Regions from separate parts of the Neobacillus sp. NPDC093182 genome, predicted to be linked through region 1. Evidence: a T-box and tRNA genes for the amino acid it is inferred to sense, from the RefSeq annotation. Region 1 holds a T-box; the other holds one or more tRNA genes.
The links. The T-box of region 1 lies ahead of metG (methionine--tRNA ligase). A T-box ahead of a tRNA ligase gene usually reads a tRNA of that ligase, here a tRNA-Met.
Positions count from the first base shown of each region.

Region 2: it has a tRNA-Met gene. The T-box ahead of metG (methionine--tRNA ligase) is inferred to sense a tRNA for this amino acid. The anticodon was not compared.

Region 1 covers NZ_JBIVOI010000002.1:419,597-434,592, forward strand. Annotated here, with positions in the region: gene ACIQAA_RS06670 (hypothetical protein) at 1-163, opposite strand, end outside; gene ACIQAA_RS06675 (GNAT family N-acetyltransferase) at 175-684, opposite strand; gene ACIQAA_RS06680 (glutathione S-transferase family protein) at 694-1,695, opposite strand; gene ACIQAA_RS06685 (GNAT family N-acetyltransferase) at 1,713-2,162, opposite strand; gene ACIQAA_RS06690 (GNAT family N-acetyltransferase) at 2,159-2,665, opposite strand; gene metG (methionine--tRNA ligase) at 2,850-4,484, opposite strand; T-box leader at 4,736-5,010, opposite strand; gene ACIQAA_RS06700 (hypothetical protein) at 5,062-5,208, opposite strand; gene ACIQAA_RS06705 (GNAT family N-acetyltransferase) at 5,290-5,727, opposite strand; gene ACIQAA_RS06710 (NAD-dependent epimerase/dehydratase family protein) at 5,747-6,616, opposite strand; gene ACIQAA_RS06715 (YggT family protein) at 6,776-7,060, opposite strand; gene ACIQAA_RS06720 (SCP2 sterol-binding domain-containing protein) at 7,292-7,657, shown strand; gene ACIQAA_RS06725 (DeoR/GlpR family DNA-binding transcription regulator) at 7,827-8,579, shown strand; gene pfkB (1-phosphofructokinase) at 8,576-9,502, shown strand; gene ACIQAA_RS06735 (PTS fructose transporter subunit IIABC) at 9,505-11,379, shown strand; gene ACIQAA_RS06740 (HAD family hydrolase) at 11,423-12,226, opposite strand; gene ACIQAA_RS06745 (hypothetical protein) at 12,323-12,766, opposite strand; gene ACIQAA_RS06750 (hypothetical protein) at 12,903-13,091, opposite strand; gene ACIQAA_RS06755 (zinc ribbon domain-containing protein) at 13,231-13,437, shown strand; gene ACIQAA_RS06760 (DUF3949 domain-containing protein) at 13,466-13,735, shown strand; gene ACIQAA_RS06765 (NUDIX hydrolase) at 13,803-14,210, opposite strand; gene ACIQAA_RS06770 (hypothetical protein) at 14,309-14,458, shown strand; gene ACIQAA_RS06775 (dicarboxylate/amino acid:cation symporter) at 14,682-14,996, shown strand, end outside.
Region 2 covers NZ_JBIVOI010000026.1:44,497-59,492, reverse strand. Annotated here, with positions in the region: gene ftsH (ATP-dependent zinc metalloprotease FtsH) at 103-2,049, opposite strand; gene hpt (hypoxanthine phosphoribosyltransferase) at 2,183-2,728, opposite strand; gene tilS (tRNA lysidine(34) synthetase TilS) at 2,754-4,142, opposite strand; gene ACIQAA_RS30520 (protein kinase domain-containing protein) at 4,298-5,314, opposite strand; gene ACIQAA_RS30515 (VWA domain-containing protein) at 5,283-6,020, opposite strand; gene spoIIE (stage II sporulation protein E) at 6,116-8,596, opposite strand; tRNA gene ACIQAA_RS30505 (tRNA-Met) at 8,823-8,896, shown strand; gene ACIQAA_RS30500 (S1 domain-containing RNA-binding protein) at 9,012-9,455, opposite strand; gene ACIQAA_RS30495 (FtsB family cell division protein) at 9,539-9,817, opposite strand; gene yabQ (spore cortex biosynthesis protein YabQ) at 9,948-10,580, opposite strand; gene yabP (sporulation protein YabP) at 10,577-10,879, opposite strand; gene ACIQAA_RS30480 (RNA-binding S4 domain-containing protein) at 10,970-11,239, opposite strand; gene yabN (bifunctional methyltransferase/pyrophosphohydrolase YabN) at 11,257-12,717, opposite strand; gene ACIQAA_RS30470 (putative polysaccharide biosynthesis protein) at 12,724-14,346, opposite strand; gene ACIQAA_RS30465 (hypothetical protein) at 14,576-14,824, opposite strand.

The sequences.
Region 1 (14,996 bases):
TGGTTACTTCATCTAAAATTCTGTCGGTGTTGTAGAACTCGCTTATGATTCTCTCAATATATTCTTCTGAATGACTTTCACCATATGTAGCACGATATCCATCAGAACACACTTTTGCTATTCCTTGAACATGGCTAGGGTTTGCTTTGGAAATTTTAATCATAGTGCGACTCCTTAATCTTTATTAAGAGAAAGTCGATAGGCTTTTACAATGATTCCATCGTTAGCAGGTTCAAAGTCGTGTTGTGGCAGTCGTTCAAATCCCATTCGCTCATATAATTTCATTGCAGTCTCCATGAATTCTCCGGTATGCAGCCCAACCGCATGACAGCCCTTCGCTTTAGCCCGTTGAATACATTCGGCAACTAAAGCGGCCGCAACACCTTTTCCTCGCATTTCCGGTAATACAGCAAGCATTCTAATTTCCGGATAATCCAGTATTTCCACATTTCCTTCATACGCATCGATATTAGCCGGAAACAGAACCACACTTCCTGCAATCTTCCCATCGATTTCAGCTACTATTCTCTCAACACCTGGAAGTCTATCACCCTCCGATAAAATTGCCTGCTTTAGAGCCAGCCAATGACCTTCAGGAATTTCTGCTGAATGTTCTAGATAAGCGTTGACCCTTTGCTCTCGTAAATAAGGTAATTCATTTTCCAAAGCTTCTCGAATGATCATAGTACTCTCCTAATCAATTAAAAATTTTTCTACCTTATTGCTTATATTCTGACGATTATGTTCTGAATAAAGTCCAGATAAATCCGGCCCCTTAGGCAAAATACCATTATGACCGTTTTGATCATTGCTTGCTATGTGATTCGAAAGATGATAATGTCTCTTAATCGCATCAAAATCAGTAGTATCACCAAAACCAGGAGTTTGATACAAATCACTTACATACCCCCAAAGGTGTGGAAAATCTACGATCCGGTTACGATTGGTTTTAAATGCTGAATAATAAGCTGCATCGAAGCGAATTAATGTTGCATATAGCCGTACATCTGAGTCAGTAATATAGTCTCCGAATAAGAAACGTTGTTTTGATAGCCGCTCTTCTAGTTCATCTAATCTTGCAAATAAAGTATCATATGCCTGTTCATATGCTTCCTGAGACTGAGCAAAGCCACATTTATATACCCCATTGTTGACTTCATTGAAGATGATTTCATTTAAGGCATCAATCTCTCCACGCAAAGATTCCGGATATAAATTTGGGGCATTTTCCTTATGAAAGGCCGACCAATCTGTTTCTAAATAGTTTGTTAGTTTGAAATAATCATTGTTCACAACCTTTTGTTCCTTCACATCCACGATGACAGGAACGGTCGGTCTCCCTGAATAATCTGGATCAGTCTTTTTATAAATTTCACTCATATAGCGAATTCCAAGTACAGGATCTACTCCATCTTCATCTAAAGAAAATTCCCAGTCTACATGCGGAAGTTTAGGTCGCATCGGGCTTGCCGTACCTAGACTAATTACCTCCTCTAAACCAAGAATTCTTCTTACAATCACTGAGCGATGTGCCCACGGACAGACTGCTGACCATAATAAACGATATCGTCCTGCCTCTACAGGAAGCTCGCCTTCACCGAATCCAAACGGTGTATTAAATCTATTTTTTTGCCGTTTAAACGACCCATCCCCGCTAATTTCAGCAGCAAGACTTCCCTGCTCTTTTTGTACCATCTAAAAGCACCTCTTTTTTATAGCTTATAAAAATAATAACGGAATTCCTCATCTAACTTAAATCCTTGTTTCTCCCAAAACGCCCATGCCTTCTTATTTGTATGTTCGACCGAAAGTTCAATACCTTTCGACTTTGTTAGCAGAGTAAATTCCTTCACCTTCGCAAAAAGCTGTGTTCCAACGCCGCTCCCCCTAAATTCCTCTGCTATAAAAAAGTCGTTTAAGAGCCACACACGCTGGAGGGTTAACGAAGAAAAGACAGGATAAAGCTGTGCAAAGCCAACCACTTCATCCTCATGCTGTGCAATAAAAATGACCGATTCCATGTGTTCGAATTTTTCAAATAGGAACTGTTCCACCATCACCGGGTCTTTTTGCTGCTTAAAATACTCCCGGTAAGAGTCAAATATAGGTACTATTTTTGATAAATCCTGTATGGCTGCTTGTCTAATCGTAAGTTTGGTCATTTTAAATGAAGCACCCTATGCTCATCGTCCAAATAAACGCCATTCAGTTTCATCGCTTTTTCTTCTAGTCCAAATACTTTAAATCCCAGTTTTGTATATAGCTTCTTTGCTGGCTCATTACTTGCCACAACGGATAAGTTAATTTTTTCGATTGCTTCTATTGATTTAGCTTTATTGATTGCCTGTGTGAGCAATGCTTCTCCCACACCTGCTCCTTGTTTCTCTGGAGTCACATACATCGCAAAGATGTTTGCTCTATGCTGTATTTTCTCGGATTTTTCTTGCAATAGCGTTACAACCCCAATTAGCTCATCACCTTCAAACGCCCCAAATGTGTAATTTCCTTCTGTTGAAAGATTATTTTCAACTTGATCAATCGGATTTTCTCTTTTTATTGCGTCCTCATAACTAGTTAAAAAAGCTTCCGGAGCCTGCTGTAAAGCTTCTAATCTAAGATCCCAGTATTTTTCTGCATCCGAAGAGGTTAGTTGCCTAATTTCCATGAGACATCCTCCTTTAACAATCTATAATATACCTACTATATTACTAAAATTCAAAAAAGATAGAAAATAAAAAAGAGCGTCGGTACCTATCGGAGGTCATTCTATGAGAAACCGTTCATGATGACCACTTTTCGCTTTTTATTTGATTTTTGGTCATCATGGAACCTTTATGGTGACCACTTATTTAAACAGTTTGTTTATTTAATCTTTCAAGCTCTTCTTCGATTCTAGAGGGATCAATTCTTTCAAATAATGGCTCAACATTGGACAGAACGATTGGTTTAACCAAAAATGGTTTCCAGTTTGTCTCTGAAATATTGAGCATATTCATAACCTTTTCGCTCGAAAATGGGAGAAACGGTGTTAAGATATGTGCAATGTTAGCAATTAAATATACGCAATCGGCTAGGGTTTGCTTGCAAGACTCTTCGTTTTCGTGGATTTGCTTCCACGGTTGTTGCTCATCAAAGTATTTATTAGAATAGCGCACCAGCTCAAATACTTTTTCCAATCCTTGTTTGAAAGTGGCCTCTTCAATTAAGCGGCCAGTATCCTTATATAAAGTATCGACCTCATCTTGGAGTACAGAAGAAACAACTTTATCGGGAACAATACCATCAAATGATTTTGTAATAAATTTCAACGTTCGATTTACAAAGTTACCATATGCCCCTAATAATTCGCTGTTATGACTATAGATGAATTCCTTCCACGAAAAATCTGCATCCCTGCTTTCTGGTGCGTTAATCGTTAGAAAGTACCGGATAGAATCTGGATCATATCTGTGTAAAATATCAGGAACCCATACTGCCCAATTCCTGCTGGTCGATAATTTCTTTTTTTCCAAGGTCACATACTCATTGGAAACGATATGTGTAGGTAATGGTTCCTTTCCGAGTCCAGCCAGAATCCCTGGCCAAATAATCGAGTGGAATGGAATATTATCCTTCCCATGAATGTAATAGGATGTAGCAGAAGCATTCCAAAACGATGAATCATCCTTACCAGCTTCTTTTGCCCAAAGCTTGCTGGCGGTATAGTATCCCGAAACAGCCTCAATCCAAACATAGATTTTCTTTTCTTCATAACCAGCCACAGGGACACTCACTCCAATAGGTAAATCCCGAGAAACTGCTCGATCCTGTAAACCTTCCTTTAAATACCTCTTCGTAAGAGAAATAGCATTCTCCCGCCAAAGCTTGTTATTTTCCGCTGTTTGTACATAGTTCTCCAAATGAGCTTGGAATGAGCTTAAGGAAAAATAGAAATGCTCAGTAAATCTTGTAGCAGGCGGATTTCCGCATATTTTGCATCTGCTATGCAGCAATTCATGGGGTTCTAAAATAGTTGAGCAATGATCACATTGATCCCCGCGAGATGGTTCTTTGCATACAGGGCAGATTCCTTCCACATATCGTTCCGGCAAGAATTGGGCACATTCCTCACAATAGGTTTGTTCAATTTCTTTTTTATAGATATGACCCTTTTCAAGCAGCTCAAAAAAAATCTCCTGAACCAATTTGTGGTGATGTTCGGTATCGGTTCGAGTATAGCAATCATATGAAAATCCTAATTTTGAAAAGCAATCTAGGAATTCCTGGTGATAACGATCTGTAATGACTTGAGGACGTACTCCTTCCTGTCTCGCACGAATCGTTATAGGCGTTCCATTACAATCGCTTCCTGAAACATAAAGTACTTGTTCCCCTTTCAAACGGTAGTATCTCGCTAAAATATCCCCAGGCAGCAAACTTGATATATGACCAAGATGCAAGGAACCGTTCGCATAGGCCCATGCCCCTCCGATAAAAATACTCATCCAATAAAACCTCCTTTTTTCTTTTAAAAATAAGGCAGTGTTAAAATTGGCTGTTGATTTGCGCTCCAGGCGCTACGCTTTCCGCGGGCTCGCCCGTGAGCCTCCTCGGTCGTGACGACCTGCGGGGTCTCACTCAGCTCGTTCATCCCGCAGGAGTCGAGCGCCTTCCGCTCCAATCAACAGGTTCTAAGATCAACAGTATTCTTTAACACAGCCAAAAAAATAAAAAAACCCCGCCCTCAACTGTAAAAGTTAAGGACGAGGTTTGATAATCCACGTGATACCACCTTATTTCGCAAAATAGCTCACACTATTTGCCTTAGCAAGTACGGAGTACGAATCTACTCTTATACTGTGACATGGATAACGAGTGCCAAAACTCGTCGCAGCCTACTAATACCTTTAAGTATGTTCAGTACGAAGCTCAGAGACCATTTTTCAAATGAGTGTTTTTGCTTCTTTTCAGCTACCGAAGCTCTCTGTGAAAAAACCATGCCATTCTACTTTTTCTCTTCTTTGCCTTTATTTGATAAATTTAACAATATAGTATTCGAATGATTTCAAAAAGTCAATCAAATTATTCGTCCGACCTGCCCGAATCATTCTTATGATGAGTGGAGCTATGCGGGTTCCCTTCTGTAATGACACGGTCAATATCCAGATAAGGTTTTCCGCGCAGCGCATCGTTAGATATAATCGTTGTATTTTGTTCATTATTATTCATAATAACTACCTCCTCTTTGATGGATTAAATTTCCCTCTAGAAGTAGTTTGTGTTAATTACTAAAATTTACAACCATATCCTTTACAATGAAAAATAATAAAAGTAATTTGATTCCTTTTTGAATCCTATTTTTTCATACAGGCTCTGTGCCGTTACATTATCATGACCTGTCTCTAATGACACGCCTTTTGCACCTGTTTCCTCTGCAAATTCAATCGCCTTTTTAATTAACTTCTCCCCAAAACCCTTTTTTCGTGCAGACGCATTGATATATAAATCGTTCAGGACCCATGACCGTTTCATACTCACAGAGGAAAAAGTAGGATATAGCTGAACAAAGCCAACCGGATTAGTCTCATCATAGGCGATGAAAACTACTGATTCATCGTTTACTAACCTTTCTTTTAAAAAAGACTTTGCACCTTCAACGTTTGATTCTTGATTATAAAATATTCGATACGAATCAAATAGCTCCGACAAAGAATTTAAATCATTTATTGTTGCCCTTTGTATCATCATATTTTCCCCCTTTATTTTTCTATGAATAGTGCGGAATTAAAGATTTTAAAAGACTATCTAATGATGTAAAACGGAAGCCCAATGACTGAACCAGACTGGTATTCACTGACCACGACCCAGGTAAATTATAGGGAGATGGATGACCGTCTTCACTTAATTTTGCTTCTGTTTCAATTAGTTTCTCAATTAATCCGATTAAGTCGCTCAAACTGATATCTTCCTCGGAGCCTGGATTAATGGGCCCTTCATAGTCCGACTTCGCCATACTTAATAAAAAGGAAGCCGCTTCGCCTGAGTCAATAAAACTATATCTAAAGTCAGGATGTTCAATGAACATCGGTTTTCCTTCTTTTACCTGCTCAACATGGAATTGTAAACGATTCGTATAATCGTCTTTTCCAATGATTATCGGAAAGCGGACGGCAACGACCGGGAAGTCAGCATTCTGAAAAAGGATGGCTTCGGCTGCTCGTTTTGCTTCCTGATATCCAACATAGCCTATGTATTCTCTTCTGGATTTTAATACTGGCTGATACTCGAATGGATTGAAACTTTCCTCCAAATGATGGGTCCCAAAGTCATAAACTGCCTGACTCGATGTAAAGATATACTTTTGAACTTTTCCATTTAGTGCTTTCAGTGTATCAAGTGCTTCTTGTGAGGAGTAGCAGGTTTGATCAAATACAACATCCCATTTTTTATCCTTAAAAGCTTTTTCTAGTGACTCTGCATTTTCACGGTCTATTATCAATCGAGAAACTTGATTACCAAAGGCATCGGACGCGAGACCTCTTGTTGCAATGGAAACCTCGACCCCTTCGTTGATTAATAATTGTACCAGCCGCTTTCCAACAAATTGTGTTCCCCCAAGTATTAACGCTGATTTCATCCTAATCTCCCCTTTAGATCATCCTATTCTCTAGAATACCTCAATTTACCATTTAAGTGGTACTCTCAACATGACCTGAATCAAAGGAAAATTTTTAAAAAACAGCAATAGGGCTTTACTTACGACAAAGTAAGTAAAGCCCTATATGTACGTTTTTAATTAAAATGCACCGAGCATGATTAATAATTGGCGAAGACCCTCTAAAGCAAATCTCCCTATAAAGCTGTACGCAAAAATCGCAATGATTGGTGAAAAATCAATCATACCCAGCGGCGGGATAAACTTCCTAAAGATAGATAGGTAAGGATTAACCAGTCTGCCAACGAGCGACCCTATTTTGGATGTTTGAAATTGCGGAAACCAGGAACCAAAAATATTAATCAAAATTAACCAATAATAAATATCATAGATATAATTTGCTATTACTAAAATATTTGTGCCCAAATTTATTCTTCCTATCTATAATTTTTTTCGATACTGCTACTGTACATATACGTATTATACTCAATAAGGTTTCAAATATATCTATATTTTTAACTAAAATTGTTTAATTTCTCAAAAGAATGAAGACTCTAAAAAGTTCAGAAAAAGTTCACCTCCTTCGCAGTTCCCAATTAGTATTATAAAACTATGAAATAGGCTTTGGTTTTACTAATTTCTAGGGGGAATTACTAAATGGCAAAAGCAATAAGAGAGTATTCTTTGGAAGACCTAATGGAAAGAATTGAAGAAATCTTCAATCAAAATCCCGGTCCCATTAAAGGTTTTGACGCTGTTGTTCAGTATGACGTTTATGGCGAAGAAAAAGGAACCTATCAGCATTATTTTAAAGATAGAAAACTAACCATAAAAAAAGGAATAGAAACCACCCCAACCTGCACTATGCAGTTATCGTACGATAATTTCAAGAAATTTTTATTAGGAAAACAAAGCGGAACGATGGCGCTGCTTACTGGAAGAGTTCGAGTGTTAGGAAACTTGAGTACAGCCATGAGGATTGAGACCATTTTACGTCGATACAATATTAGAGAACCATTTTAAATTTATTTTGGGAACACTATCTGTTACAAGGATGCTAAAGAGGCATCCTTTTTTATTTGGTGCTTTTTGAATGAAAAAGAATGTTTTTGAATTTTTATGATTGATTTTTATTGTTTTCAATTGTAAAATGAAATTAGTAATCATGAAAGCGTTTTAGGAGGCGGTAATGATGTTAGAGCCAGAACGCCATCAAATTATATTAGAAGCATTAAAAGTTAAAAATTCTGTAAAGCTTCAAGAACTCGTGGAATTAACAAATTCCTCTGAGTCAACCATCCGAAGAGATCTTATACAGTTGGAACAAGGAAAATTTCTCAAGAGAGTTCATGGGGGTGCTGCAAGGCTGCAAGGAAAGCTGCAGGAACCAAGCATGATGGAGAAATCCTCCAAAAACCTTCAACCAAAACGTCAAATTGCACAATACGCTGGGAGCTTAGTAGAAGAAGGAGACTGTATATATTTAGATGCAGGTTCCACCATATTTGAAATGATTCCTTTCCTTCCAGAAAACATCGTGGTCGTAACAAACGGATTAACACACGTAAATGAACTACTTGAAAAAAATATAAAAACTTTTTTAATAGGAGGCTATGCTAAGCCATCCACGAAAGCCTTAATTGGACGCGGGGCATTAGATAGTCTAGAACATTATCGTTTTGATAAGTGCTTTCTGGGTGTAAACGGAATTCACTCACAATTTGGCTATACCACACCCGACCCTGAAGAGGCAATGGTTAAAAAATTAGCAATGTCATTAACACGTGAAGCATTTGTGGTGTCGGATGAATCAAAGTTCTCAGAGATTGCTTTTGCAAAAATTGCTGACTTACATCTGGCAACGATTATCACAAATGAATTAGACCCTGATACGCAGGAGCAATATCACAGCAAAACAAAAATTAAGGTGGTTGTTACATCATGATTTATACCGTTACGTTAAACCCATCACTTGATTATATCGTAGAGGTAGACCAGGTAACGCTTGGTGAATTAAACCGTACAAAAAAGGAAACCAAATTTCCAGGCGGAAAAGGAATTAATGTTTCTCAAGTTTTAAAAAGATTAGACGTTGACAGTCATGCTCTTGGATTCTTAGGCGGTTTTACCGGTGAATATATTGAAAAATTCCTAACATCCAAAGGTATACACACAGACTTTGTAAATGTTACTGAAGATACACGAATAAATGTAAAACTTAAATCTGATAAAGAAACAGAAATAAATGCAAAAGGCCCCAACATTACAAAAGAAAACTTCGAAGCCTTAAAAGGAAAAATTAGAGAACTAACAAGTGAAGATATCCTTGTGCTCGCTGGCAGCATCCCATCTACTATGCCAGAAAGTACGTATGAAGAGCTTGTAAAACTATGTAATGATAATGGCACGAAATTTGTTGTCGACGCGGAAGGTGAATTACTTAAAAAGGTACTTCCATTAAACCCCTTCCTAATAAAACCTAATCATCACGAGCTCGGTGACTTATTCAATACAGTTATCAACTCTTGTGAAGAGGTCATTCCTTATGCAAAAGAGCTTGTAAAACAAGGTGCTCAAAACGTGATTGTATCTCTTGCCGATAAAGGAGCTGTCCTGATCAATAAGGACCTGGCCTTAATTGCTACTAGCCCTAAAGGTGATGTGAAAAGCTCAGTTGGTGCAGGAGATTCCATGGTGGCTGGTTTTATCGCTTCCTATGAAAAAACAAAATCGATAGAAGAAGCTTTTCGTTTTAGTGTGGCAGCTGGCAGTGCGACTGCCTTTTCAATCGGATTATGCACACGCGAAAAAATGGAAGACTTGCTCCCTCAAGTACAAGTAGAAAAGTCGAACCTAAGAGGAGAATGATGATGAGGATTACAGAGCTTTTAACAAAAGAAACCATCAACCTTGCATTAACAAGTACAACAAAGACCGGGGCAATTGAAGAGTTAGTAACAGTTTTAGACAATGCAGGTAAGTTAAATGACCGCTCAGAATATAAAAAAGCCATTATTAAAAGAGAAGAACAAAGCACAACAGGGATTGGTGAAGGTATTGCGATCCCCCATGCAAAAACAAACGCTGTTAAACATGCAGCAATTGCATTCGGAAGATCAAAAGCTGGTGTAAACTATGAATCTCTTGACGGGCAGCCTTCCCACCTCTTCTTTATGATTGCAGCTACAGAAGGGGCAAACAATACACATTTAGAAGCACTTTCTCGACTTTCTACGATTCTATTAAAAGATGAAGTACGAAAACAGCTATTAGAAGCTAATAGTGCTGATGAGGTCTTAACGATCATTAATTCTTATGATCAAGAGGAAAAAGAAGAAGAACAATCGATGGCTGGCAAGAAACAATTTATTGTTGCTGTAACAGCTTGTCCTACTGGTATTGCCCACACGTATATGTCTGCGGATTCACTAAAAGCAAAAGCAGCAGAAATGGGTGTTGATATTAAAGTTGAAACAAACGGTTCCGGCGGGGCTAAAAACGTTTTAACACCTGAAGAGATTGAAAATGCTGTTGCCGTTATCGTAGCGGCTGATACAAAAGTTGAAATGAATCGATTTAATGGAAAGCATGTAATTGAAACAGCCGTCGCTGATGGGATTCGTAAGCCAAAAGAACTCATCGAACGAGCATTAAAACAAGACGCTCCACTATACAGCGGCAACGGAAAATCTAGTCAGGAAAGCGAACAAACTGGTGGAAGAGGATTCGGAGCAACTATTTATAAGCACTTAATGAACGGTGTTTCTAATATGCTTCCGTTTGTTGTCGGCGGCGGTATCTTAATCGCAATCAGTTTTATGTTCGGCATTAATTCAGCAAATCCTGATGATCCAACCTATCATCCAATAGCTGAAGCACTAATGACGATTGGCGGAGGAAATGCCTTTGCCTTAATGGTTCCAATTTTAGCAGGTTTTATTGCCATGAGTATTGCAGACCGCCCTGGTTTTGCTGCTGGTATGGTCGGCGGAATGCTGGCAACAAGTGGCGGAGCTGGATTTTTAGGCGGGCTTGTTGCAGGTTTCTTAGCAGGTTATTTAGTAGTAGGATTGAAAAAGATTCTATCTGGCATGCCATCTTCTCTTGAAGGAATTAAAACCATCTTGTTATATCCTTTATTAGGGATTGCTTTAACCGGCTTCATTATGTTATTTGTTGTTAATAAGCCTGTTGGTGCTTTAAATACAGCTATTTCTGATTGGTTATCTGGTTTAGGTACAGGAAATGCTGTATTACTTGGAATTATTTTAGGATTAATGATGTCGTTTGATATGGGTGGTCCAGTCAATAAGGCAGCTTATGTATTTGGTACTGGGTTACTAGCAAATGGTGTCTATGAACCAATGGCTGCGATTATGGCGGCAGGTATGGTTCCTCCATTAGCCATTGCCATTGCAACAACATTATTTAAGAAAAAGTTTAGCAAACAAGATCAAGAAGCAGGCAAAGTGAACTATATTATGGGACTTTCTTTTATCACAGAAGGAGCTATCCCATTTGCAGCAGCTGATCCACTTCGTGTTATCCCTTCTGTTATGGCGGGTTCAGCGGTTGCTGGTGCTTTATCAATGATGTTTAGTATCGGACTTCGCGCTCCACATGGTGGATTATTCGTTATCCCACTGGTTGACGGCAGCTGGCTAATGTATTTGCTTGCCGTTGTAATTGGTTCAATTGTTGCTGCTTTATTAATGGGCTTCTTGAAAAAGCCAGTTTCTAACTAAATGATTAAAAGCCCAAATTCCTTCGGGAGTTTGGGCTTTTTGATTATTTTTCATTATTAAGTAAATGACGAACAGCATAGGCAAAGCCATCTTCATCGTTGGATTTAGTAATGATGTCTGCTTTTTGCTGTACATGAAGCGGTGCATTAGCCATTGCAACAGATGTGGTTGCTGCCTCAAATTGCGCAAGGTCATTTCCGCCATCACCAAAAGCAATAATCTCTTCAAAATCAAGATTCAACATTTTCTGGTACCGCAGTAATGCTTTTCCTTTATGCGCTTCATTTGAAGTGATTTCTACATTATTTGGGAATGAAGAAGCCATTGAAATATCAAATTTACCCTCGAGAGCCATCTTAACCTCTTCGACTTTTTCTAATTCATCATGGTGTGTTAAAGCTATTAATTTATAGATTTTCAACTGATCTTTTTCAAGAATCTCATCATAATTGAAATCTTCAAAAAGAATATTTAACTCTTCTTTGCTTTTTTTATGCAGCGGAGGTAAAGTGGATGGAAATCCTCCATAATTGGTATACACTAGTATTCCAACACCTAATCCCTTTAATATCGGAAAAATTTCTCTATACATTTCTTGCGATATAGTCGCCTCATATAAAAGTTCTCTTGTTTGCGAAAATAAAACAGCTCCGTTGACACAGAAAATTGGAATCTGTAAATTTTCTAATGCTTTTATTTTAATGACGTCGCCATAAGCACGACCTGTGTTCAAAATAACTTCATGACCATCTTCAAGTAATTCATGAATGGTTTGCAGGCTGGCTTCAGTTATATCATGTTCAGAATTTAACAAAGTACCGTCTAAATCGATTGAGAAACATTTCATCGTGTAATCTTCCTCTCCCCTATCTTTCTCAAAGACTACTATATCAGATATTCCATGAATACAAAAAGTTTAATTCTGGCAGATGTCAAGGGGACATTAAGGATTGGGATGTCCATTTGCATTTTCATTTTTTCTTTCTTTTAAGATATCTTGGATGATTTCCATATGAAACGCTGCCCATGCTTTTTCACTAAAATGGATAATCACACTGACTGCTAGTGTAAAGATATAAACGATACAAAAACCTGCCCACAGCCATTTTCCCTCATGAAATAAATAGGCAGATAATTGCTTTGAAAATAAAAGTAGCAGCCAGGGGGCAGAGGAAACCAGAATAGGAATCATTCCTGACCCGTTGTATTCTTTTATCATTCGGTAGTGAATCAATTGCAAAGTATTGCTGTCAAGAGACTTGTATAGAGTTTGGATTTCTTCGATTTCTTGATATTCCTTCATGCTTTTGATGGTATCGCCATTTTGTACCGTTCTCTTCAAGCGCAGAAAAACCTTATGAGCGTCCCCTTTTGTAGAAAAAATCACCAGCGCATCCCCTCCATTGTATAGGATTTCCAAGATGGCTATTTTTTTATTAAAAAAATTTAATCAAACGTTTGATTAGTTTTTACAAAACAAAAAGAAGCGTGTTGATATACGCTTCTTTTTGTTAATAGAGATATTATTCTCCTTCGTTAACGATAATTTTATATCCTTCTTGTTTGGGCCCATCTTCATAAACTTCTCGTGATACGATGTAAAAGGTTTCCTCTTTATCGTCAGTGATTACCATCTCACTTGGACTTTTATCAACGGCTGCAGCCTCTAGGCTGAAATAACCCATACCTAACATGGAAACATCAAATGCCACTTTCATCCCTCTTTTCTAGTTTTATTGCATTTTACCCTTTTTCATGTAAGGGTACAAGCTAAAATATTTGATTATTATGAAACATTTTGACTGCCCTTTCCGTAAATAAATGGAAAGGTTCATAACAGGGGGGATCGCAATGAGCGAAAAAGGGTGTATAAAATGTGGTTCTAGAGATACGGGACAAAAGGAAGTTGCTATGACTGGAACGGGATTATCAAAAATATTCGATGTTCAACACAACACATTTATTGTTATCTTTTGTAAAAACTGCGGGTATTCCGAGTTTTATAATAAGAAATCATCCACTTCCTCCAACATCCTCGATCTATTTTTCGGTGGGTAATAGACAAAATAAAAGGGGGTAATTCTAGATGAATGAAGTTTTAATGATATTTGTTGGCAGTTACATTCTATTATCTTTGATTTTAATACCTTTTCAATATCGATATGTTGAGCAAATGGAAAAGATGCGGAAAGTGAATGAGAAGAAGGGTATCAGTCAAAGTGAAATGATGGAAAATATGAAGTTTGAAGAGCAGATATTACATGCCAATGTACAGGGAAGTATGATTTTCTTCCTTGCAAATATCTTAGCAACGATTGTCTATAAAATGAAACAACGTCAAAAAGTGGCGAGATAACTTTCTTCTCAAGCAAAAATCGGCACCAGGAATGGGTGCCGATTTTGTTTTATGTGTTTTCATGAAATCAAAAACCAATGTAAAAAGGGTGCATTTTCTCATCTAAACAATATTCAATTCTTTGCCTAAAATTATTCCAGGTGACCATTTCCAATGCTTCTTCTAGTTTGTAAAAACCTACTTCTAAACTCTCTGGGCTGGTTGTTAATTCCCCGCCGACAGGTTTCCCTAAAAATAATGTGTTACAAACGGATCCGTCTATATTTTGAAAGATTCCACAAAACTTAACCACCTCAATGTCGATTCCAGATTCTTCTTTTGTTTCCCTGATTACGGCGTCCGTTAAGGATTCCCCTTCTTCCACCTGACCGCCAGGTATTTCCCAGCCTCTTCGCGGGCCTTTAATCAGTAATAGTTCATTCTTGTCATTTAAGACAACCGCTGCTGCAGAAACAATATGTTTTGGTACAGTCATTTTTTCTCCCCCACTCGGTCTCTATAGATATAATCTAATCAATCTCGTTGAATTTGTCATTTACTTTTCAACCATACTATTACATGGAGGTGTAAATAATGCCAAAAAATAATCCAATTGAATTTACAGGGAAAGTTCTTAATCAAAGGAACCAACTAACTGGTCCAGATGATCCGGGCAAGAGAGGCTATCCGGAACGGCCGAAGAATGTTTCTATTCAGGATTCAAACAGTAAAAAGGACCAATAATACTCCAGATAGGCTGCCAATAGGGCAGCTTTTTCTATGGCAAGCAGCCTTCCCTATGTTCCCCCTCATAGCAAAAACAAGTAACCACTCTTGCTGCTTATTTTAATTACAAAACGATTTATAAAGTATTATAAACTATTTTAATTGTTCACAAAATTGTAATATATCTATAATTCAATAAATTGAAATCGTTTTCAAAAAAATCAAATAGGAGGCATGGATAATGAAAATTAATTTTAAGAGTCTCACAACACAGGTTATTCTGGGAATTCTTCTTGGTATTTCTGTCGGTTTTGTTGTTCCTGAGATTGGCTCACAACTAAAGGTTATTGCAGATATTTTTATTAAACTAGTAAAAATGGTGATTGCTCCAATTATTTTCCTGACCATCGTAATTGGAATCGCAGGTATGGGAGATTTAAAGAAAGTTGGTAAAATCGGCGGGAAGGCTTTACTCTACTTTGAAATCGTCTCCACCATCGCTCTAGCAATCGGAATTATTGTAGCTAATGTTTTTAAGGCCGGAAAAGGGATTGAT
Region 2 (14,996 bases), on a different contig from region 1:
TCACTTTTCTGATTTAACTTGTGTCACACTGCAAACATCATATCATAATTACTTTTTATCGTGAAAAAAAAGAGTGCTATTTATAAGCACTCTCTTAGAAAATTACTTTTCATCTGTTTCAGAAGTCTTGCTGGCAGGATCTTCATCTTTTTTTGTATTAATCGTTACTTTCACGTCATCTGTTTTTTTAGTATCAACTTTAATACCTTCTAGCTCAGATGCAGACTCAGGCATACGCCCATTTGCAATTAAGTACTCAATTTGTTCTGCATTAAGCGTTTCTACTTCAAGAAGAGTCTTAGCAATCAGATCAAGTTTATCTCTGTTCTCAGTAAGAATCGTTTTAGCTCTTTCATAACATTCTTTCAGAATGCGTTGAATTTCAAGGTCTATTTCAAAGGCAATCGCATCAGAATAGTTTTGTTCATTATGAATGTCACGACCTAAGAATACCTGACCGCCTGATGCTTGACCGAACTGTCCAACTCCAAGCTTGTCACTCATACCAAATTCAGTAACCATTTTCCGAGCAATTCCAGTTGCGCGTTGGAAGTCATTGTGAGCTCCCGTACTTACCTCACCAAAGACAATCTCTTCTGCAACACGTCCACCCAATAAACCAACAATTTTATCAAGTAATTCTGGTTTTGTCATAAAGTAGCGGTCTTCCCTTGGAAGCATCACGGCATAACCACCTGCTTGACCACGAGGGACAATCGTAACCTTATGAACCATGTCGGCTTCATTTAAGATTAGTCCAATTACTGTATGCCCGCTTTCATGGAATGCAACAATATTGCGTTCTTTCTTTGAGATAACACGAGTCTTTTTAGCAGGACCGGCAATTACCCTGTCCGTTGCTTCATCAATATCTTCCATGTCGACCTTTTTCTTATTCTGACGTGCCGCCACTAAAGCTGCCTCATTTAATAAGTTTTCTAAGTCAGCACCTGAAAAACCAGGTGTTCTCATAGCGATATTTTTTAAGTTAACAGATTCATCTAACGGTTTGTTCTTTGCATGTACTTTTAGGACTGCTTCACGGCCATTTACATCTGGACGGTCAACAGTGATTTGACGGTCAAAACGTCCAGGACGTAATAATGCAGGGTCAAGAATATCCGGACGGTTTGTTGCGGCAATAATGATGATTCCTTCATTCGCGCCAAATCCATCCATTTCAACTAATAATTGGTTCAAGGTTTGCTCTCGTTCATCGTGACCGCCGCCTAAACCAGCACCACGTTGACGGCCTACTGCGTCAATTTCATCAATAAAAATGATACAAGGAGCATTTTTCTTTGCATTTTCAAACAAATCACGTACACGGGATGCACCGACCCCGACAAACATTTCAACGAAGTCAGATCCACTAATAGAGAAGAAAGGAACGCCAGCTTCACCTGCTACTGCACGTGCCAGTAAGGTTTTACCTGTTCCTGGAGGCCCTACAAGCAGGACTCCTTTTGGAATACGTGCACCAAGTTCAGCAAACTTTCTTGGATCTTTTAAGAATTCTACGACTTCAACTAATTCTTGTTTCTCTTCATCTGCACCTGCGACATCTTTAAATCGCGCTTTCTTCTTGTCATCATTATAAAGCTTCGCTTTACTCTTACCGAAGTTCATCACACGGCTGCCGCCGCCTTGAGCTTGGTTCAATAAGAAGAAGAATAGGATAAAGATGATTACAAATGGAATAATGGAGGTAAAGAAGGTTACCCAGCCGCTTGTTTCCTTAGCCGGCATAACTTCTACCTTCGAACCTGCTTCATCAATACGTTCTAAGATTTTTTCACTATTCGGAACGTATGTTAAAAAGTTCTTACCGTTTTTTACCCCTTTTTCAAACTGCCCCCGAACTTCAAAGACACCACGTTCAGGCTGCATAGAAAATGAATCCACTTCATTCTTTTCTAAATGGTCAACAAACTCATTGTAGGAAATGTTATCCGTAGGTTCGTTGCTGCCATTAAAGAAGCTTACCACGCCAATAATGACTAAAAATATCAATAAATAAAAGATGGTATTACGGAAAATCCGATTCATCTCTTACCTCCTCCCGCGATAAAAACTTTTTTAGATAGTATCATAGAAAATCATTCCAATTCTTAAATTACTGTTTCTAACTACGTAGACCTTTTTTGACAATGACACTTGCAATAGCCCTTTTAGTTTTCACTTAAAGATTATCGCTATATACTTCCGGTTTTAAAACACCAATATATGGAAGATTTCGGTATTTTTCGATATAATCCAATCCGTACCCAACCACAAATTCATCTGGGACAATAAAACCGACATAATCTGCTTTTATTGCACTCTTCCTTCCTGTTGGTTTGTCAAGTAAGGTAACAATTTTGATTGACTTTGCTTTTCGGTAACGGAATAAATCAACAAGATAGCTTAGGGTCAAGCCGCTGTCGATAATATCCTCAATGATCAAGATGTCTCTTCCTTCCACCGAAGTATCTAAATCCTTTAGGATTTTTACTTCTCCTGAAGATACCATGGCAGTACCATAGCTTGATACATCCATAAAATCCATCTCCAAATAGCAATCCATTCGTTTTAGTAAATCAGCCATAAATGGCATGGCACCCTTTAAAACACCAATTGCGAGAGGGAAGCGGTCTTGATACTCTTCTGTTAATTGAGCACCTAACTCCTTGATTTTTCCCTGAATTTCTTCTTCAGTAAATAAAACCTTTTCAATATCCTGTTTCATAATAATTGTGCCTCCTAGAAGATCATTACTTATGATATGTGAGTAGTATATACTGACTTGTTGAATGATTAATGCCTTCAAGTGCTGATTTTTTTATTCCAGGAAGCCAAAGAATACACCCATTTTTGTCAGTAATTACAGGCCAAGCATCACGATCCTGGAGAGGAATTTTGCTATCGATAAAAATATCTTTTAGCTTTTTTGTTCCTGACATTCCTTTCAGGTTCATGCGGTCCCCCATTTTTCTCGTTCGAATCTGAATGGGCAGTTTAATCTTGTCAGCAGGAAATAATGCATAATATCCTTTTGTTTCAATGTTTTCTTTATCATTAATGACATCCATTTTTACACTTGCACCAGTAGGTAATTCAATTACGCCGGGTTCTATCATTTCGAATAAATAGGAGCGGGATTCACTAACTTCAAATTGGAAAGACAGTAGTGAATACGATCGAATAACCTTTAGACCGTTGGGAAAATCAAGTGTTCCAGAAGGATGATGATGTCGAATTAAAGATAGAACATGATCAATATGTAAAGCAGAAAGTGACATTGGTATTACTTTGTAAAGATAGTTTAATATTAGTTGAATCCCTCTTCTTTGTAAAGAATTTGGCATTTCCAAAAAAGGAATTATGTCAATGGTAATTTTATTCTTTTCTCTCTTTTTCATTACTTTATTCATTCTTTGGACAGTTAATTCCTGAAGAAGTATTTCATCATTCTGCAGTTCTTCACTAAAACGTTGGAAATGTTCATGAACATGCTGATTTTCTGCTTTTAAAAAGGGAAGAATTTCGTTTCGAAAACGATTTCTGCTATAAATACTTTTTTTATTACTAGGGTCAATTCTAGGCACCAAATTTTGCTTCTGACAATATTCCGCAAGCTCTGCCTTCGTTAAAGATAAGAAGGGACGGAAAATGTATCCATTTCCGAAGGGTCTCATAAACGGAATACCGGCTCTCGCGGCACCGGAACTTCCTCTTGTCAGCCGCATTAATATCGTCTCAACCTGGTCATCTCCATGGTGACCAAGGGCAAGATAGTTATAACCATATTTTTTCATTACTTTTTCAAAAAACTCATATCTTGCGTGTCTAGATGCCACCTGTGAGTTTTTCTTTGTTTTCTTAATAATCTCGGGAACATTTATTCGTGCCATTTCAAAAGGAATTCCCCTTTGTTCGCAATAATTTTTCACGAATAAAGCATCTTCAAGTGACTCCTGACCACGAAACATATGGTCCACGTGTGCTGCAACAATGGAGAGATTTTTCCTTTCCTGCTGGGCCCACAAATAGTGAAGCAATGCGAGTGAATCTGGACCGCCCGAAACACCAACCACCATTTTTTTATTTTCCATTTCAAATGAGATGCGGTTAAGCAGTGCTGCTACCTTTGCTTCTAACATTCTGCATTCTTCCTTAAAAAAGTTTCTTTAATAATTAATTTGAATAATCCTAGCTTACCACTTTTATGACAAAAGTATCAAAAACAAAGACCTAATGGTTTAGGTCTTTTTTTCCTTCCCTTTTATACGTTATGATTCACCATTAGTTTCAAAAATCAAAGAAGTTTTTGAAAAATATATAAAATGTATAAAAGTGCAATAGACATCATGATGATGATTGTTTCTGCCCAGCTGCTTTTTTTCTTTTTCTTTCGGTAATTATGCCTGGTTTTTGGCTGACTTCCGGTTTGATGAATCTTTTGTGTTTGAATCGTGCTTTTGGGATTAGCTGCAGTTGCGGCTGATTTATGGACTGTTCCGTGATTTTGACTGCCCAGGGCCAACGACATTATTTCGGTTCTCATTTGAAGTGCATTTGTGTAATGTCCTTGGAGGGCCTTTACGATGACCTTTTCGAATGGATGTAAATCTTTTTGTCTTCTAATGGCCTCTCTAAGCTGCGGGAGACCACCTGTTGTTTTGTTAAAGCGTTTTGGATAGACGGTATTAACCATAATCATAGCAACAGCAAATAAATCATAAGCAGGGTCGGCCTTTCTCGTTCCTAATCCCCAATATCCTCGATCATAGAACTCAGTGAATTCCTTAATTGCTCTCCCTTGAATCGTTGTGCCGCCAACATCAATGCACCTAATCTTTGGTGTTGGACCGGTAACGATTAAGTTTTCTGGTTTTAAATCTCCAAATACCCAGCCATTCTCATGCAGTTTATTCAAGTCATTTAATAATTGAAGAAAGAGGACAGTGGTCCATGATTTCCCCTTATTCTGAATAAAAGTCAGCAAGTCCGGTCCTTGAATATATTCCATCGTATAAAATGAAATCTGTCCTGTGTTACTATTCCAGTCATCCACATCAAGTAAAGAAGGCCCGAGGGCAGACCCTTGGACCTTTGCAAACGACCTTAATACATTCACCTCTGAGGTAATGGACATCCCGTTATCGCTCATCTTTAAGGCTACTTGCGAATTTTTAAACTTTGCAAGGTAGACAATGCCGTTTGCTCCATATCCTAGTTCCTTTAAAACTGTATATTTATTCGAATGCCATTTCCCTGTGATTACAGTGCCTGGAGCTACTTTACATCGACTCTTCAAGGAATGATTCATCATCACCGGTCATGAGACTCCTTAATGAACGTTTTGAATTAAATGAAGATAGAGCCGTACGGATTGCTGGTCCAGTTGGAGTAATTCCCCCTGTTGTAAGCTGAGAGAAGATACTTGTCAAAGATTGTAGCTTTGGCGTCCAATCTAGAATTTGTTCGACATCATTCTTTTTCCCGGGAAATACAAAAACGGCAAACTGATTATCACCTGTACGTGCATTTAAGCTTAGGGAAAGGTCAAGCAGGGCTTCTTTAACTGTTGGAAGCTTGTGTTTCATGCTTGCGCTTGTATCGACAAGAATCAACACCTCTAATTCGACAGTTTCTCCAAGTTCATCGACTACTTCCATGACTTCCCCTCTTTTCTCAGGAGGAAGATCTTCGATTGTCTGTGAACGCCCAAGAATTTGCTGAAGCTCCCGGTTTACTACACCTTGGATTGTCTGTGTCATTGCTTTTCTTGTAACCATTTGAACGGTTTGGGAGAGCTGCTGTGCATAAACAATTTGGCTGACTCCGCCTCCGGACATCGCTATTCCCTCTATTTCCGTCATTCCCTTTTCATCAATCACATCTTGTTCCATTACACCGATAACATTTACAGATATACCTTGTTCTTTTGCAAGTGCAGCCATGGCAATGGGATCTTCCCCTTGATTTGAACAGCCGTCTGTTATTAATAAAATCTGACGAATTTTCCCTGTATACATACTCATTCTCCCTCCACTTTTCGAGTTACCCCCATTTTCGACACTGTGGAGGGGATTTATACATATTTAAAGGATATACCGGATAAAATAATTGATTACGCTCGTTTCTTCATCTTTGTAACAGGGATACTCGCCCATTTAGGTGTATTGTGCTTTATCTTTGCGACCGCAATGGTCATATCATCACCAATCAAGTTATCCCGTGAACGAATCACCTCTTCCAATATTAGATCAGATATTTCCTGAGGATCCTGCGTTTGTAATTCTTGTATTTTTCGTTTCATCCACAAGTCATAATTTTCTACATGCTTTGGACCCTCAAAGATTCCATCACTCATCATAATGAGTAAATCTCCGGCTTTTAATTGCTCACTGACCACATCCACTTCAAATTCTTCTAAGATTCCTATCGGCAAATTACTGGCTTGGATTTTGATTACTTTATTTCCCCTTTTAATAAAACTAGGGGTTGAACCTATTTTTAAGAATTTCGCTGAAGCGTTTTGAAGATCAATCATCGCTAAGTCTAATGTCGCAAAAATTTCATCTGTCGTTCGAAGCGATAGAATGGAATTGACTGACTTTATGGCGACCTTTTCATCAATACCTGATTGCAGTATTTTTTGTAAAAGCTGCAGTGTCTCTTTACTCTCATAATGAGCTCTTTCTCCATTCCCCATTCCATCACTAATAGCAATAGCAAATTTCCCTAACCCAAGTTCCATGGTTGAATAGCTGTCACCTGAAACAAAACCGCCATCCATTGCAGCATGGGCCATTCCTGTTTCAACTGTATAAGCTTTTGACGATTGGAACACTACATGGCAGAAACCATTAGGATATGCAGCACATTCTTCGGAGGTAACGATAATCTGTTCTCCGAGAATATCAGATAGCATTGGTGCAATTAACTTTTCACACTCCCCATGTCCATTGCAAAATGGAACGGACATTTCGATATCCACATTTCCTGACTCAAGACTATAAATCTCGACATGCTCAACCTGGACACCGAATGCTTGAATGGACTCCAGAATTTGTTCTTCCTGCTTATGATGATTCTCTCTTTCGCGCTGGATCTCTTTTGCAAAGTTATCCATTACCTCGGAAACACCGAGGAGTTGATCTGCTACTAGTTTCCTGCTTTCCTGAACCTGTTTCTTTAATTTTTGGTTCGCTTGATAAAAGGTCAACTCCTGCCCAACTGCCTCATATACTCTTTTTGACCGGGTACAGTGCTTGTCCCATTCACGAGATAATTTAGGCGAAACTACGCCATCATTTTGATCCATCTCATGAATAATCTCTTCTAGATACCCATAGGTTGTATTAAAATTCTTCGCCCAGCACTGTTCCTTTTTAAAGCAAGTATTACAGGTTTTTTCCGTTACATGGCTCATAAAATAGTCCATTTCACGTTCATCTTCTCCATTGCTAGGCTTTGTTTCCATTTGTGAAAAACTATTTGAAAGTGCATGGAAGACACTTGAAAATTGAGCCACTCTTTGTGCCGTCACATCGCGCATTTTTCGCATGTATTTCTGTTGTTCTGTTGTATATTCTGGTGTACCAGGAATATATTTGGCCAATTTAGAAGTAAATAGCTGCGGTGTTAATAGGAAAAGTACAATCGCTGCAGCGGACTCCAATAATGTAATAGTTAATGGGCCCGAACCACCCTCCTGACCATACATTCCAATTAAAAGAGTTGCTATAAATAAACCAATCGCAACGCCTATTTTCTTCCCTTCTTTTAATAAACCGCCCAGTACCCCCGAAAACGCAAGCAGGCTCATATGATAGAAGCTTGAAACACTTGCAAGGCTAAAAATTAAACCCGTTACGACACCTACTGTCGAACCCACTGTGGCACCGGCAATAAATGAAAATACTAAAACCAGATAGCGAGACATAATATGCTCAAGTGATAAATCGTAAATTTTCCAGCCGATTGTTCCGGTCATGATTGAAGCAAGCATAATGATTAAGCAGACAATTTCCTCTGTTTTTAACAATTGTCTGCGCTTATTCAAGATTAATAAGGGGATGCTCTGTAAGAAGATTAGCGTTAGAATAAACGATAGACTGGCCTGAACACCAACCATCATTGCGTCATAAAGTGTCAGCTGCCTAGAAATAATAAAAGCCTCGGCTAATTTCCCCATCCCTAGAATGATGGCAACAAAAAATGGGATCATTCTCATTTCATTTTTAATCCATTTCTCACTAATTCGATAAATAACTAGAAAAAGAATGGATACCAAAAATGTAAATGCTGCATTCTTCAATGAGACAGTTGCTGCGCCCGCAACCAATCCTACTAGTGCCAGTGGAGACCGATCTCTTTTTATTAAAAAGACTGCAGCGAAAAAAGGCAGACTAAAGGGAGCAAGCGTGGATAGTATCAAAGCTCTTCCTAATAAGAAACCTACAATCAGTAACAGGTAACCCTTTATAAGAAAGAAGGATTCAACTTTTAATTGGAATTTTTTCAAGACGCCGTCCCAAGACCATTTAGAGGATCGAAAGTTAACCTCTCCGACCGGTTCTAGTAAACTCCGTTCTAGCTTTTCCATAAGTCACACTCCTCTATTAATTCTTGTTAAAGACTATTATAAAATTAATAGATTCAGAATTTTGTCAAATTAGTGAACGTATGCAAAGTTTCGTTCGACGGTTTCCACTATATTTATTCAAATAATGTTGACAAATCGAAAGGATGTCGGAATACGGAATAACTAAAAAAACTAATTGACACTATTAGTTTTCACCTGTATTATATTCATTGTGTCTTGAATACTTGGCGGTGTAGCTCAGCTGGCTAGAGCGTACGGTTCATACCCGTAAGGTCGGGGGTTCGATCCCCTCCGCCGCTATCTATTAAAAAGCGTCGACTTTTTCGACGCTTTTTTATTTTTGGCAAACAAAAAAGACAAGCCGCTTGACCTGTCTTGAATAGGCAATATATGTTTTTTATAAATAAGCAACAAGTTAACCCCTTCTAGCTCCTCTTCCGCCACGCTTAGATTCCGTATGACGTTTTAAAGAAGTTAAACGATCCTCACTATCTTTTAAAAACTTCGCCATTTTTGACTCGAACGTCTCTACTCTAGGAGCATTCCGATCATTTTGTCTGCCCTGACGAGGACGTTGTGAATGTGAGTTCGAGTGTGAATGGGATCTTTGCGGCGCCTCAGGTCTATCTTTTGCCTTTTTTATGGATAGCCCAATTTTCCCATCTTTCTCGACATTGATGACTTTAACCTCTACTTGGTCACCAACTTTAAGATGATCATTGATATCTTTCACATAATTGTCAGCAACCTCACTGATGTGTACGAGTCCAGTTGAGCCATCAGGCAGCTCCACAAAAGCTCCGAAATTTGTAATCCCTGTTACCTTTCCTTGTAACTTGCTGCCTACTTCGATTGACATAAAAAGAATTTTCCTCCTTAAGAAATAAAAAAATCATACCTGTTTTATATTATACAAAATGGCAAAAAAAAGTGTCAATAAGACTAGTTATTGTTTGTTTTTACCTTTTTTTCTTCTGGTATATTGAAGATAATTTCACCATTTTCCGAGAAAAAATATTCTTTTCTAGCAAGCTTAGCAAGGTATTCATCATCATTAAGCTTTACGATATCTTCTTTAAGGATTTGCTGTTGTTTTTTTAATTGCGTCAGCTCTTGTTCCAGCTGTCTCTTTTGTGCCACTTTTTTATCCAAAGTCGAGGATTGGGAAATAAAGCTAGTAATCATTAAATATGACATGACAGCAGCAAATACTAAAAACAAGGAAAGTCTTCTATATAATAATTTCCTTTTCCTAGCTGAAGCAATTTCTGCTACTTCTTGCTGGTGGACATAAGTTGATTGGATTTTGGCTATATTCTTTTCTTTTACTGAACTCAGTTCCCATCCCTCCTTACTCTTTTGGTTTTTTCCACTTTTTGCTCCACTTTACTAAATAGTTCTTGATTTCCATAAAAATTCCTGCCGTTTTATTATATAACTTCTCGACGTATTTTTTAATACTTTTCGGCAAAAGTTTCCAAAGAATTAATATTATCTTCACGATTGGCACCCATAGTACCTTAAGAATAAACAATAAAACCTTTAAAATAAATTTGACAAGGGAAAAAGTCCCCCTGCCAAGTAGAATAATAATAGAAATTAGCAGCTGAATGATGCCTACGACAGGTTTATAGATAAGCAGTTGGAAAGTCCTTCTTAAAAACTGATAAAGTGCTATTACACTTCTTATCATGAATTCAAGTAATTTTAAGTATATACCTTTAAATAAACTTTGATAGGCCGCGAATCCGCAAAGAAGGGCAACGAAAATGTAGAAACGTAACTCTCCATTGTTAACAAGGAATAGAATGTAAAAGATAATTAGTGCTTGAATGACCCAAAACATCAAGTCATTAATAAAAACAATCCATGACTTTCGGTTAGGCCGGTCTAAGAAACGCTGATAGGTATCAAACATAACTCCAAACAGCGAACCCATCCCAATCATTGAAAGCATGGTGAGGAATTGAGTGGAGAGTGTCATCGGAACAACTTACTAAAGAACCCTTTAGCTTTCTCCCCATGCTGTTCATCTAAGTACACTAAGTCAAATATCTTTCCCTTAATGGAGACAATCCCCTTTTCTACATCGAGGTTTTTCATTTGCAGGTTTTGCCCTTTAATCGCTAAAAATCCCATAGAAGTTTCTAATAAGAACTCCTCATTATCAAAGCTCTCTACTTGTTTAACACCTGTTATATCGAGAAGTTTTCTTCCCCTCATGATGACATCATGCTCTGGAACAGTACTTTTGACAGGATTTGTTTCATAATATTGGCTCATCATTCATCCCTCACAATCATTTGTACAACCATTTATTACATTTTTATGTAAGGGATAAATGAATTAGAACAAGCCTTTTCGGTGCTATGATTAGAACTGTGTTTCGCCAATTCTTTCGTCTTTAATAATCGTGTACATTTCAGCTGCTGCTTCTTTGCGAGTTGTATCTTGAATTTGATCAATTCTTGCTGTAACCAGTCTTTGTCCAAGACGGATTGTAATTTCGTCACCAACTTTTACTGTGGAACTTGCTTTAGCCTCTTTTCCGTTTATGAGAATTCTCCCTTGATCGGAAACCTCTTTTGCCAGAGTCCTTCTTTTTATTAGTCTTGATACCTTTAAATACTTATCTAATCTCATTAAATGCTCCCCCGTTTCTAAAGTCCTTTTGATTTTGCTTCATCCCAAAATTGATCAAGCTCCTCAAGTGAATGCTCCTCAATAGACTTACCGCTTTTCTTTACATTTTCTTCTATAAATCGAAATCTTCGAATAAACTTTTCATTGGTTTCAAATAACGCCTCTTCAGGATGTATTTCCAGAAACCTTGCGACATTCACAAAAGCAAACAGGATATCACCAAATTCTTTTTTAGCCTCAACAAAACTTGCCTGCATTATCTCATTCTCAAATTCCTCAAGCTCTTCTTTCACTTTCTTCAGAGCTGGTGTTATTTCCTGCCAATCAAAGCCAACTTTTGCCGCTTTCTTCTGAATTTCGTAAGCTCTTAATAAATTCGGCAACGATTTGGAAATACCCTCAAGCAGAGAGGATTCTGTTTCGCCCTTTTCCTGCTTCTTAATTTCCTGCCAGTTACGAAGAACTTCTTTAGAATCCTCTGCTTTCTTATCGCCAAAAACATGTGGATGTCTGCGAATCATTTTCTCCGATAGTACCTCAATGATATCCTCAATCGCAAAGTAGCCTTCATCCTCACCGATTTGGGCGTGAAGCATAACCTGCAGCAAAACATCACCGAGCTCCTCTATTAAATGGTCAATATCACCACTATCAATCGCTTCGATTACTTCATAGGTTTCTTCAATCAAGTACTTTTTTAATGACTCGTGTGTTTGTTCCTTATCCCATGGACAGCCATTCGGACCTCTTAATACAGCAATAATCTCCCGCAGCTTGGAGAAATTTTTCAGCATGATTTGTTCATCCTGTACAGGAGGTACATAAACAGACGTCAGATTATCAAGGGTTACTTTTCGATCTAACTCATACAAAGGAACCCGCTCAATGCGTTCATTCCTGCCTCCCGCGGCCGTAACAATGACAACCTCATAATCATCAGGAAGTCTTTCCATAAGGGTTAGTTTAATATTTGAAGCGACAAACTGGTCATAGACCTGACTTATAAAAATATGCTGATCTATTTGCAGCTGACTGGATTTGAGCAAGGTTCCATCTAAAAGCTGAAAACCATCTACAGGATCAATTTTTAGTGATTGAAAAATGGCATCAATAAAGCTTTGACCACCGCCAATGATGATGTCTACATCCTCTTTTGAGCCAAATTCCAGAAGCAGCTGCACCGTTCTTTCGGCGACAAGAGGATGACCTGGAACCGCATAAATCACCTGCTCCGTTTTTGCTTTTTCCAGCAGGGTCTGGACAATTTCTTGATATACCTCTTCAAATTGGTCATGCTTTTCATAAATGAAATCAAATGATGAAAAGCCCAGTCCTTCTTGAACTAGTTCTGCAATAACGGGATGTTCCTTTGTTCTTAAGTAAACATGATCTGCCTTCATTAACTTCTTATAAACGCCTAATGGGAGCTGTTCAAGATCTCCCGCTCCTAAACCGAGAACTTCAATTGTTTTGCCCATATATTTCTAACTCCTATTCTTCTTAGGTAATAAAAGGCTTAATTTGCTGCCGAAAGGAAATAATGATAATTCTTTTTCCAAAAAGACGCCCCCTCTAATGATAAAAAACAAGAAAAGGAATCCTCCTGAAACGGCACCTCCGAGCGCCTGTATAGCTGCCATTATCCTTTCGGTTCCAACCGGAATGGTAATCATATCTGTTAAGGCTAGACAGCCTTTTAAAAGGAGTACCATCATGAAAGCAGCTGTCATAAGGGTGCGAAGGAAGTGAAACGATAGCAGCGGTATGTGTTGCATTTTTTTAAATTTCATGTAAAGAATGCAGCAAGCAAAAACTAACGTGATGATGGTTGCATAAGCTGCCCCCATGGTCCCAAATGCCGGTACAAAAAAATGATTTAAAATGTATTTTAAAGGAAAGGCTGCTAGAACGATTACAGCAGGAAAAAGCAATGACCCCAGCCCCTGCATGATCGCAATAATCGTCGTAATGATTGAGCTAAGGAGAATAACAAAACTAAGAACTCCTAATACGGATGAACCTGAGTTATTCTCAAATAGCATAATATTGGCTGGTTCAATAATTGCCCATAGGCCCACAGAAGCTCCGACACCAATGACGACTGCAATTCTTAAAGCCAGCTGAATTTTATCCTGTAAGAAGGACATGTCCTTTTTTATTCTTGCACTTGTTATTAACGGTACAAGTGACAAGGACATGGATGCAGCAACAATAGTCCCTAACTGGATTAATGGCTGCCCGCGATCAAATATTCCCTTTATCCCCTTGGCCATTTCTTTCCCATATCCATTCTCTGTTAATAAAGAGTAAAGGTTCAATGCATCAGCCATTTGTATCAAAATCATCAACATGCCGCTGATACAGATTGTCAGACCTTGATAGGCCAGCGTTCTTAAAATAATGCCAGCCTCTCGATAATAGCCCGACAGCATTCCTTTTCGTGGAGCAATTACTCCCCATTCTTTACGAATCCAAAGGAATGTAAACAAAATAATGGCTGAAACCATACTCCCAGTAATCGACCCAAACATGGCCCCTCCGCCAATTAGATACAGCGAATAACCCAGCTTGGTTAGAACATATGCCAAAAAAAGAATGGTGAAAGCCCTTATTAATTGTTCACCCACCTGTGATATGGCCGTTGGCACCATGTCCCCCTTCCCCTGATAATAGCCTCTCAAAATAGAGGCAATCGGAAATAATAAAAAGACAATCGAGACAACCCTAAGTAAAATGGCTAACTTCTCGTCATTCATCCAAATAGCGATATAATCGGAACCAAAATATAGAATAAGAAAACATATAAGTCCAAATAACTGTAAAATCATGAACGAGATAAATAAAAGCCGTCTTATGTTCTCATGGTCACCTTTTACCTTTTGTTCAGCATATAACTTAGAAATAACCACCGGAAAACCTGTTGTCGCCAAGACCATGGCAAGACCATAAAATGGGTATACCTGCTGATATATGTAAAAGCCAACATCCCCAACAATATTTTGAAACGGAACCCGATATACAGCACTTAGGATTTTTGTAACTAATGCTGCAACGGCTAAAATAAAAGCCCCCCTAAAAAGAGCCTTTGACTGGTTTACGTGCTTCATTTTTTATCTCCTAACTAACGTAACTCGTGTGTATTATAGCATATTATAAAGCGGAAGCGCCTTGTTCAGGGGCGACATGTATAAGACGAGCCGGCGAGAAGGTTGGTCTCTACCTTCTTGACAGCGGCTTATTCCCGTAAACCCTGTTCTCTTGATTTATCGGCACTATAAACCTCTTTTAGTTCCCGTAAATCCTGTTCTCTTGATTTATCGGCACTATAAACCTCTTTTAGTTCCCGTAAACCCTGCTCTCCTGATTTATCGGCCTATGAGCCTCTTTTAGTTCCCGTAAATCCTGCTCTCTTGATTTATCGGCACTATAAACCTCTTTTAGTTCCCGTAAACCCTGCTCTCTTGATTTATCGGCACTATAAACCTCTTTTAGTTCCCGTAAATCCTGCTCTCTTGATTTATCGGCACTATAAACCTCTTTTAGTTCCCGTAAATCCTGCTCTCTTGATTTATCGGCACTATGCACCTCTTATTGTTCGAGTTCCGAGGAGCCACAACTAGACAAGCTTATGACCCAGAGCCCCCTTGGCACTCCTCAGAAAAGCTAACGCTTTTCTTTCGTGCGATGTATCGCTTCCGAAGCCTACTCTTGCTCAGCTGGATTATCGAGAAAAATAAAAAAGACAGCTAAGGCTGCC